DNA from 3 places in the Sporosarcina sp. FSL K6-1508 genome. Region 3 is predicted to be linked to each of the others. Evidence: riboswitches for the same ligand, from Rfam matches in the RefSeq annotation. Region 3 holds a riboswitch; each other region holds the start of a gene.
What was found. A riboswitch is a leader RNA that binds a small molecule or an ion and turns the genes downstream of it on or off. The one in region 3 is predicted to bind preQ1.

Region 1 (3,284 bases), 2.0 Mb from region 3:
CATCGTTAAAATCGGCAATCCAACCCATACGGCCAACCTGGAAGTTGCCTGAACCCATGGAGTCAAGATATACAGCCCATTCTTCATTGTTAAGCTCAACGTTAACGCCTAGGTTCTCTTTCCACATATCTTGTACTGCTTGTGCAATGGAACCATGTGCTTCACTCGTGTTGTAAGAAAGCTTGATCGTAGGCAATTCAGTCAGACCCAATTCTTCCAAGCCCTTAGCCAAGTACTTCTTCGCTTCTTCTGCATCATTATCATTAAAGTAACCGGTTGCATTCTCTTCAAAGATAGAAGGTGGCACCAATGCCATCGCGGGCTGTTGCTCCGCCTGCGTGATATTCGTTACAATACCTTCACGATTGATTGCCATTGCAAATGCTTTACGAATATTTACATTTGTAAACGGTGCTTCCTCTACGTTAAATGCGTAGTAATAAACGCCGGCGAGTGGAGAAATATTCAGTAGTCCCTTTTGCTTATAATCTGGAATAGCTGCCAACGGAATAGAATCTGTCGGTGAACCCAACCAATCCAATTCACCTTGGTCATACATTTGTTTTGCAGTATTCTCATCATCAATCATAAGCATATTAATCGTTTCCAGTTTAACTGTGTCCGCATCCCAATAATCAGGGTTTTTCTTAAGCACAATGATATCCTTATGCTTCCAAGATTCCATTAGGAAAGGACCATTTGTTACATAGTTGTCGGATTGATCCTGAGCCCAACCAGCGTTGCTTTCCGCTACCTTCTGGTTAACAGGGAAGTACGTATAAAACGCAGTTAGTTCAAGGAAATAAGCTGTCGGTTGTTCTAATTCGACGACCAATGTATGATCATCCTCTGCCGTGATAGCTACATCGTCCAGAGAACCACCCTTTTCTTTGGCAGCTTCTGCGCCTTTGATCATATATAATTGGTATGCATAATCTGTCTCGGCATTGGCAGGATCTAGTACCCATTTCCATGCATACTCAAAGTCCTGTGCGGTTACAGGATCACCATTTGACCATTTTGCATCTTGGCGAATTTTGAATGTATACGTCAAGCCGTCTTCAGACATTTCGGCGCTTTCCGCCATCGCTTCTTCTACTTCTCCTTCTTGGTTGACACGCATTAAACCTTCAAATGTTTGGTTCAGCACTGCACCTGAAGTAGTGTCAGTCGCTAAGCCTGGATGTAAAGAAGGCGGTTCTGACTTAATATTTACACTTAGCTTCTGTTCTGGTGCTGGTTTAGCTTCCTCTGTCGCATCAGACTTTCCAGCATCCGTCTCTTCTGTTTTACTAGCATCTTCTTTCTCTTTGCCATCCCCTTCTTCGTCTCCGCTGCAAGCAGCTAGAAACAAACTCATAGCAAAAACCAAAACTAGAAGTAAAGGCCACCTTTTCATACTCATAAATGAAGTTCCCCCTTATTCTTTTTTGTTTTCGGTAAACTGAAAGTTCACAATTCACCTTAGAAGTTATTATACTACCGATTAATGAATATTCCAATACTTTAAAAAACATTCTATTTTCCGACATTTTTCCTCAATATCTTACAAATAAATTGATAGCAGAATACTTTAGGCGTTTCAAAATATCTAGAATAATTTATCACATATACAAAACGGTGGGTGTATGCTATTCTGTTATGCAGGCTTTTTAACACGTGGTTCGTAACCATCCCACGCAAAAAAACTAGGAGGAAATGAATAATGAAAGTAAAAACATTAACAACAAACGGAATTATTGCGGCTTTATATGTCGCCGTCACCTTTTTAATCGCACCATTCGGATTTACCCTTATTCAATTCCGTATTTCAGAGATATTTAACCATCTCGTCGTTTTCAATAAAAAGTATATTTTTGGTATTGTAGTCGGTGTATTTAGTGCTAACTTGCTATTTTCACCAGTAGCGGTTGATATTATTTTCGGAGTACTGCATTCAGTAATCGCCCTCTCAATAACGATCTTTTCTGCAAAGTTCATTAAAGGCATCTTCAAACGAATGCTTTTTAACACTATCGTCTTTACGCTCACAATGGTAATCATCGCATTTCAACTTAGCTTTTTTGCAGACATCCCAGAATTTAATGGACTTCCGTTTCTTATCATCTACCTAACACTTGCAATTGGAGAATTTGTCGTTATGGCTATCGGAATTCCTATCATTCACGCTCTGAATAAACGTCTGAACTTCGAAAAACTTATTTAACATAATCATCCTCTCCATTTCACTGCTCATAATTGAAATAGAGGGGATTTTTCAGGGAGATGTATCGATGTATATCACAATTCAAGAAGCTGCTGAACACCTTGGCATGCCCATCGAACAAGTCCAAAAGTATGTGAGGGAAGGCCGCATCCGCTCCGTTCATGACGGCAAGCAATTCCTTATTAATAAAGATCAGTTCGGACTCTATTTGGAACAGCTTGAACTATTGAAACACCAAATCGACGAATGGCGTAACGAGCCGATTCCGCCCGATCGCGATATTAAAGATGAAGATTGAAAAACAGCTGAAGACACAAATGTCTTCAGCTGTTTTGCGATAACTCTTAGATTGGGTTGCAGTAAAGTTCTGTCCATTCCCTATTTAATATAGAAAGAACTCCACCATTTTCTCAAAAAAATCATCTAACTGTTTTACATCAATCCATAATCAATAAAAGCTCTATGCTAATAACTATACGCGACACAGCGATATGAATGGAAAATACTATAAAGGGGAATACTTTATTCACTGATTGGTTGCTTTCATTTTACTTTACTAGTATAGTTAGAAGCTGTTTCGAAATTAACTGCTCCACGAGGGGGATTCATGAAGAAAATATCAAATGTCTTTTATATCACAATCGGTCTGATTATTTTGACCGTCGGGTATGGCGCGTTAGCACCTGAAAGTTTTGAAGCGGTCACAACAAACGCCAAAAACTTTGTTGCATCGTCTTTCGGCTGGTATTATATGCTACTCATGTCATTTATGTTAGCACTCAGTTTCTTTTTCATTGTTAGTCCGTTTGGCAAAATCCGACTTGGAAAAGATACGGACCGGCCACAGTTTTCGACAGTTACATGGATTGCTATGCTGTTTTCTGCCGGAATGGGTATCGGGCTCGTCTTTTATGGGGCTGCTGAACCGTTATCGCACTTCGCGATCAGTCCTGCTTCGGAAGATCCAAATACGGATGCGGCGTTCAAAGAATCATTACGTCAGTCTTTCTTCCACTGGGGGATCCATATATGGGCCATGTACGGGGTCATTGCATTATCTCTAGCCTTCTTCCAGTTC
Region 2 (3,284 bases), 520 kb from region 3:
CGGTTGCTTGCCAGCCGTCGCTTCTGGTGCTGTATGTATAAACGTAAATGGTGATTTCACTAATAACGCTTCCCTTCAAATCAAAGTATATTCATTTTATCATAATCATTACAGATGAACACTCAGCATAAAGAAAGACCAGGATTACGCCAATGAGGGAAATGTTTTAGAGTCATGTAAGATTAACTTGTGGACCATTAGTACCTTGACTACTAACGATTGATTTTAGATCAGTAATTTCTTATTTATTGGTAATATGTGAGATAGCTACTAAGTAATTTGAACACAACACTGAGGATATAAAAGTTAAACTTTCTTTGTTTTTTTTCTTAAATAGTTTAAACTATTTAAGGTGGTATGTACTTACTTACTCATAAAAATCTCATACCAAATTAATGGAGGGCATAAAATGAAAAAATTATTTGTAGCTTTACTGGTGATTACGCTTTTACTTTCACCTATTGGAAACTATGTTTTCAACGACCATACGACAGCTGAGGCGAAACCTTACAAGTCAGGAAAGAAAAGTTTTAACACAAATAATGATAGTAAGTTTAACAATTCAACTATCCAAAAGAAAAAAGATGTTTCTAACACAAAAAAATCCACAACAACTGCAAAGAAAAAAGGCGGATTCACGTCAGGTGGTCTTATGAAAGGGCTATTTATCGGTGGTCTTGCTGGATTACTATTTGGTAGTTTATTTGCGAACATGGGTATTTTAGGATCTCTTCTTGGCTTCGCAATCAACGCTATTGCGATCATCTTTTTAGTAGTTATTATTCGTAAAATTTTCGTCATGTTAAAAGAGAAAAAGAAAAAAGAAGAGATAAATCAATGGAGGAGTTAACTATTTCGGAGCAGGATATTATTAATGCAATCTGCGTTTATCATTCGCGCAAAAAGTATGTGACTCCTGAAGATGTTCAAGTGGAACTAATGTATGACGATAATGATGGATTTTCTGCGGAGGCTTTTGTAAATGGGCAACAGCAAATTCTCATTACTTACGATATAATTGCAGCTCTGCGTTTATGGCTCAAGGAATTTTTGAATAGAGACCCTTTCGCTGCGGGTATAAAACTACTTTTAGATGACAAGGAAGGTATTATTGCGGCAGTTCATTGAGACTGTTCAATGGAAATGAGTTAGTATTTTTGCACAAAAAAACAAAAAAATTAGACAAATAAAAACACTCCTTGAATCGAGTTCAGCACTTCGCTAAATCGATCATATATGGGAGTGTTTCTTTACTCTCTAGGCCTTTTTGTATTTTCTGAATTGTTTATAATTTGACTAGGTGACTGTCACCCCTTATTATTCATTTGTAAATCCCAATCCCCAGCCCAAACATTCTCTACCTATGCTATTATTAACATTGTTCAAAAAAAGAGGTTCGAAAACTCCCTCTCTAAAAAACTAAGGAGATGTTCAGTTTGAAAAATGAAAAAGCGGTTGTCGTCTTTAGTGGCGGCCAGGACAGTACGACGTGCCTATTTTGGGCATTGAAGAATTTCCGCGAAGTTGCAACGGTCACTTTCGACTATGGTCAGCGACATGTAAAGGAAATCGAGTGTGCTAGAGAAATTGCAGACGAGCTCGGAGTATCTTTCAAAGTGCTAGATATGAATTTGATTAACCAGCTGTCTGCGAATGCCTTGACGCGGGATGATATCGAGGTAAAGGAAGTGGAAGGTGAATTGCCGTCGACTTTCGTACCAGGTAGAAATCATCTGTTCCTTTCATTCGCCGCAGTTTATGCGAATGCAATTGGCGCTCGGCACTTAATTACAGGTGTAAGTGAAACGGACTTCAGTGGTTACCCAGATTGCCGTGATAATTTTATAAAAGCATTGAATGTGACGCTCAATTTGGCGATGGATGGGCAATTTGTCATCCATACCCCATTGATGTGGCTCGATAAGTCCGAAGTATGGGCTATGGCTGATGAACTTAATGCGCTCGAGTTTATTCAGAATAAGACACTTACTTGTTACAACGGAATTCCAAGCACAGGCTGCGGGGAATGCCCTGCCTGTGTATTACGGAATGATGGACTAGCTGTTTATTTATCCAACAAGTCTGTAGGTGTCTTTGAATGATGCAGCAATTTTATCCACAAGTTCAACATTCTTATCGTTTTGAACTGAACAAGGATATGCATTTTTCTGCAGCACATTTCATTCCAAGCGAAGATGCTGGTAAATGCCAAGTGATGCATGGGCACACGTATTTCTTAAATATAACAATTGGAGGCAATGAGTTGAATTCAATCGGGTTTCTGATTGATTTCAAAGAACTCAAAAACCTCATTCATGATAAATACGATCATTCTGTACTGAATGATCATCCTGAATTTAAGAACAGTTTTCCAACAACTGAGCTGCTAGCGGAACAGATCAGCAATTCGATTCAAGAAGTTCTCCAGACGACAAGCAATAAACCTGTGTGCCTTCAAGTTATTGTTCGGGAAACGCCGACAAGTTACGTTATTTACCGTCCGGAACGGGAGGTAAACGTATGAAGATCCCTGTGATGGAAGTATTCGGTCCGACTATTCAGGGTGAAGGAATGGTTATGGGACTGAAAACGATGTTTGTCCGAACAGCTGGATGTGATTATTCCTGCTCTTGGTGCGATTCCAGTTTTACGTGGGATGGCTCAGGAAAGAGTACGTCAAAACAACCGATAGAGATTATAGAGGAACTTAAGGAAATTGGGGGGCAATCATTTTCACATGTCACAATTTCAGGTGGGAACCCCGCCCTTCATAAAGGTATCGGAGAACTTGTCGATTTATGTCATGAACAAGGTTGGAAAGTTGCGGTCGAAACACAAGCATCTTTATGGCAGGACTGGTTAATAAAAATCGATGATATCACGCTTTCCCCAAAACCACCGAGTTCAGGGATGATAACTGACTTCAGTAAACTAGATTCATTTATGGAGAAACTGATTGATTCGAACACTAGCCTAAAAGTCGTCATTTTCGACGAGAAGGATTTCGAGTTTGCCGCAGTAGTTCATCTCCGTTATCCGGCGTTTCCTTTCTTTCTACAAGTAGGAAATGATGATTCGACGACAACTGATGATGCCCTTCTTATTTCAACATTGTTGAAACGATACGAGTGGCTCATCGAGCAAGCGATCTGCTCGCCGATAATGAATGACGTCAAAGTATTGCCACAGCTGCATACACTTGTATGGGGCAATAAACGCGGGGTTTAATTTTATAAATAAAAAATACCTGGCATCGAAACAAGTGAAATATGTTTCGGTGCAAG
Region 3 (3,284 bases):
TGCTAAAGTATACTAGGGTATCTATCATTTGAAAAGAGGCTTTAATATGCGCGGTTTTGTTTATCTTATTGTATTTTTCTCGTTTTTTGATTTATTTTCGCAACTGCCCGTGATGAGCCCGTTTGCATTATCACTTGGTGCAACGCCATTTTTGGTCGGACTTGTGGTCGGTATGTATTCATTCTCAAATACAATCGGGAATATCATTTCCGGTTTCATGACTGACAAAAGAGGACCGTTCCTCATACTCGTATTGGGTCTGTTCGCATCAGCGTTATCCCTCTTCTTTTATACAGTCGTATCCGGTCCGATGTCACTGCTTGGTGTCCGATTTGTCCATGGTTTCATGGAAGGCTTGATTGTCCCTGCGGCTTTCACTTTTCTGGCAAACCGTGCAGAAGAATCGAAACGTGGTAAAAGTGTTGCAATTTCAGGTGCATTTGTCGGAATGGCTGCAATTGTTGGTCCGGCGTATGGCGGAATTGTTGCTGCTAAAACAAGCACGCCTTTCATTATGACGGTCAACGGCGGCATCATGATGTTACTGGCAATACTTGCATTCTTCGTTCTTCGTTCGTTTACATATGTGCGAAAACAATCTTCACAAAAAGCGGAAAATTTTCGGGTCATCCACCTATTCCGCCATCCTGGAATGGTCAGAGCATTTGCAGGAGCGTTCTTTTTAATGTTTTCACAGGGTGTACTTGCCCTTGTCCTGCCTTTAAAAGTTGAGTCGCTTGGATTTGATACAAAAACAACCGGTATTTTGCTGAGCACATTCGGTGTAGTCGCAATTCTGATCTTTTTATTGCCGATCAATCGGATATTTGACCGGGTTCGGCCAGTTGTGACACTAGCATTCGGTATATCACTTATGGGAGTGAGTATGTTGTTCCTGAGCCAAATCGAGGAATTGACTAACTTGTATCTAGCAATGGCTATTTATGGTGCAGGATTCGCTTTCCTGTTTCCATCCATCAATTCACTGCTGATCGATTCATCTTCGGCTGAATTCCGCGGGAAAGCATATGGGTACTTTTACGCGTTCTTCTCGATTGGTGTGGTTGCAGGATCAGGTGTGATTGGTCTTCTGAATCTGGACTTCCAAGGGGCTTTCATGTTGACAGGGTTCATCTTGCTGGCAGTCGCACTATATACTCTGATCGGATTGAAGAAAAAAGGGTCTATTGACAAATCATCTTCAGTCGTTTAATGTCAGAGACGAAACGAATAACCCTGTTCGGGAGAGGTTCATAGCGACCCTCTATAAAAAACTATGGATGACGGAATCTACGCCATGTCCATTCGACATGGCTCTTTTTTTCGGCGCCTATGGACCTCCCTGACAAATTATACGGGAGGTTTTTTTAATTGGCTGGAAGAGATGAATCAACATTGACCGACTTAACTTTGCTCGGCAATCAAAACACGAAATACTTGTTCGAGTACAATCCCGACATTTTAGAGGCTGTCGACAATATGCATGTGGAACGCGATTACTTCGTCAAATTCAACTGTCCGGAGTTTACATCACTTTGTCCGATGACGGGCCAACCCGATTTTGCTACGATGTATATCAGTTTCGTGCCGGATAAAAAACTAGTGGAAAGTAAAGCACTTAAATTGTATTTGTTTAGTTTCCGCAATCATGGTGATTTCCATGAAGACTGCGTCAATATTATTATGAATGATTTAATTAACCTGATTGAACCGCGCTATATCGAAGTGTGGGGGAAATTCACTCCACGTGGTGGGTTGTCAATTGACCCTTACTGCAACTACGGCAAACCGGGAACGAAATATGAAGAAATGGCAGAACACCGTATGATGAATCACGATATGTATCCGGAAAAAATTGATAACCGATAAGAAGAGGTGTAGCAACTATGCTTTATTATTTGAATGGGCTTTTCGTCGGATTATTGATTTTGTCCAATATATTGGCAGTGAAATTATTCAGTATCGGCGACTGGATTGTATTGCCGGCCGCTGCACTTATTTATGTTTGCACCTATCCGCTCCTGGATGTCATAACAGAGGCCTACGGAAAAGAAGCCGCTAGAAGAACCGTCCTAACCGGGTTTATTGCACAGCTTTTCGCAATCCTTTTCATCTGGATTGCAATTAAGTTACCTGCAGCACCATTTTACGAACATCAACAATCATTCGAAACGATTTTCAGTGCAGGCTTCCGTGTGACAATCGCGAGTTTGGTTGCTTACCTTATAAGCCAGAACCTCGATGTTGCAATTTTTGATAAACTAAAAAAACGACATGGCACAAAGAAATTATGGATCCGAAATAATGCATCCACGATGGTGAGTCAGCTAGTCGATACGGCGATTTTTATATCGATTGCTTTTTATGGCACAATGCCGCTAGGTGTTTTAATCGGAATGATCTTCAGTCAATATATCTTCAAGTTTATCGTCGCCATTCTGGATACACCAATTGTTTATGCACTTGTTGCAATCTGCAAAAGAACAGAGAGAAAAGAAAAGCTCAACATGGAAAATGTCAGAGCTTAATACAGTGAACGTTTACCCCTCCCTACTTTGTGGAATTAAATAAGTAGGGAGGGGGTTTTCTTATGGATATTTTTACGGTTGGTCATTCTACACATACAAAAGAAGAATTTTTGGAACTGCTAAATGACGCAAAAATAGAGACCCTTGTTGATGTGCGCGCATTTCCCGGAAGTCGAAAATTTCCACACTTCCATAAAGATGAAATGAGCATCTGGTTGCCTCATTCTGGTATCTCATATGTACATAATAAAGAACTTGGCGGCAGAAGAAATAAATCCAAGACAGTGGACGATGAAATAAATGATGGGTGGAATAATCAATCCTTCCATAACTATGCAGACTATTCCCTTGAATGCGAATTTCTAAAAGGGCTTACACAATTGAAGGAGTTAGCCTCAAAAGACAGAGTGGCATATTGTTGTTCAGAGCGCCATCCGGCACGCTGTCATCGTTTATTGATCAGCAATCGGCTTTCGTTGAACGGATGGTCTGTTCTTCATATCCTTGATGGTTCTAAAGGGGTAACTGAAATCGTTGAACATAAACCTGGTCAATGGGGAGCGCAACCTGAATTACGTAAAGATGGATCAGTTGTGTATCCGAACTAAAAAAGAGGCAGACTGCATCCCGATTGGAAATGTAGTCTACCTCCTTTATTCACGATCATTAAACGTTTTGCATCTGGAAATTTTTGATTTCTTCCATGAAAGCTTCTCCATATCTCTCCAACTTTGCAAGCCCTACACCATTGACTTC

Region 1: another riboswitch for preQ1. It lies ahead of MKZ11_RS02435 (QueT transporter family protein); the one in region 3 lies ahead of queF (preQ(1) synthase).
Region 2: another riboswitch for preQ1. It lies ahead of queC (7-cyano-7-deazaguanine synthase QueC); the one in region 3 lies ahead of queF (preQ(1) synthase).

What each region holds. Positions count from the first base shown of each region.
Region 1 is NZ_JBBOXF010000001.1:559,641-562,924, forward strand. It holds gene MKZ11_RS02430 (peptide ABC transporter substrate-binding protein) at 1-1,405, opposite strand, end outside; PreQ1 riboswitch class I at 1,654-1,698, shown strand; gene MKZ11_RS02435 (QueT transporter family protein) at 1,706-2,206, shown strand; gene MKZ11_RS02440 (excisionase family DNA-binding protein) at 2,274-2,504, shown strand; gene MKZ11_RS02445 (BCCT family transporter) at 2,814-3,284, shown strand, end outside.
Region 2 is NZ_JBBOXF010000001.1:3,059,841-3,063,124, reverse strand. It holds gene MKZ11_RS15415 (alpha/beta hydrolase) at 1-60, opposite strand, end outside; gene MKZ11_RS15410 (hypothetical protein) at 410-850, shown strand; gene MKZ11_RS15405 (YxcD family protein) at 838-1,128, shown strand; PreQ1 riboswitch class I at 1,386-1,429, shown strand; gene queC (7-cyano-7-deazaguanine synthase QueC) at 1,437-2,102, shown strand; gene queD (6-carboxytetrahydropterin synthase QueD) at 2,099-2,524, shown strand; gene queE (7-carboxy-7-deazaguanine synthase QueE) at 2,521-3,228, shown strand.
Region 3 is NZ_JBBOXF010000001.1:2,539,231-2,542,514, reverse strand. It holds gene MKZ11_RS12675 (MFS transporter) at 47-1,213, shown strand; PreQ1 riboswitch class I at 1,241-1,284, shown strand; gene queF (preQ(1) synthase) at 1,372-1,869, shown strand; gene MKZ11_RS12665 (queuosine precursor transporter) at 1,887-2,528, shown strand; gene MKZ11_RS12660 (DUF488 domain-containing protein) at 2,591-3,136, shown strand; gene recQ (DNA helicase RecQ) at 3,195-3,284, opposite strand, start outside.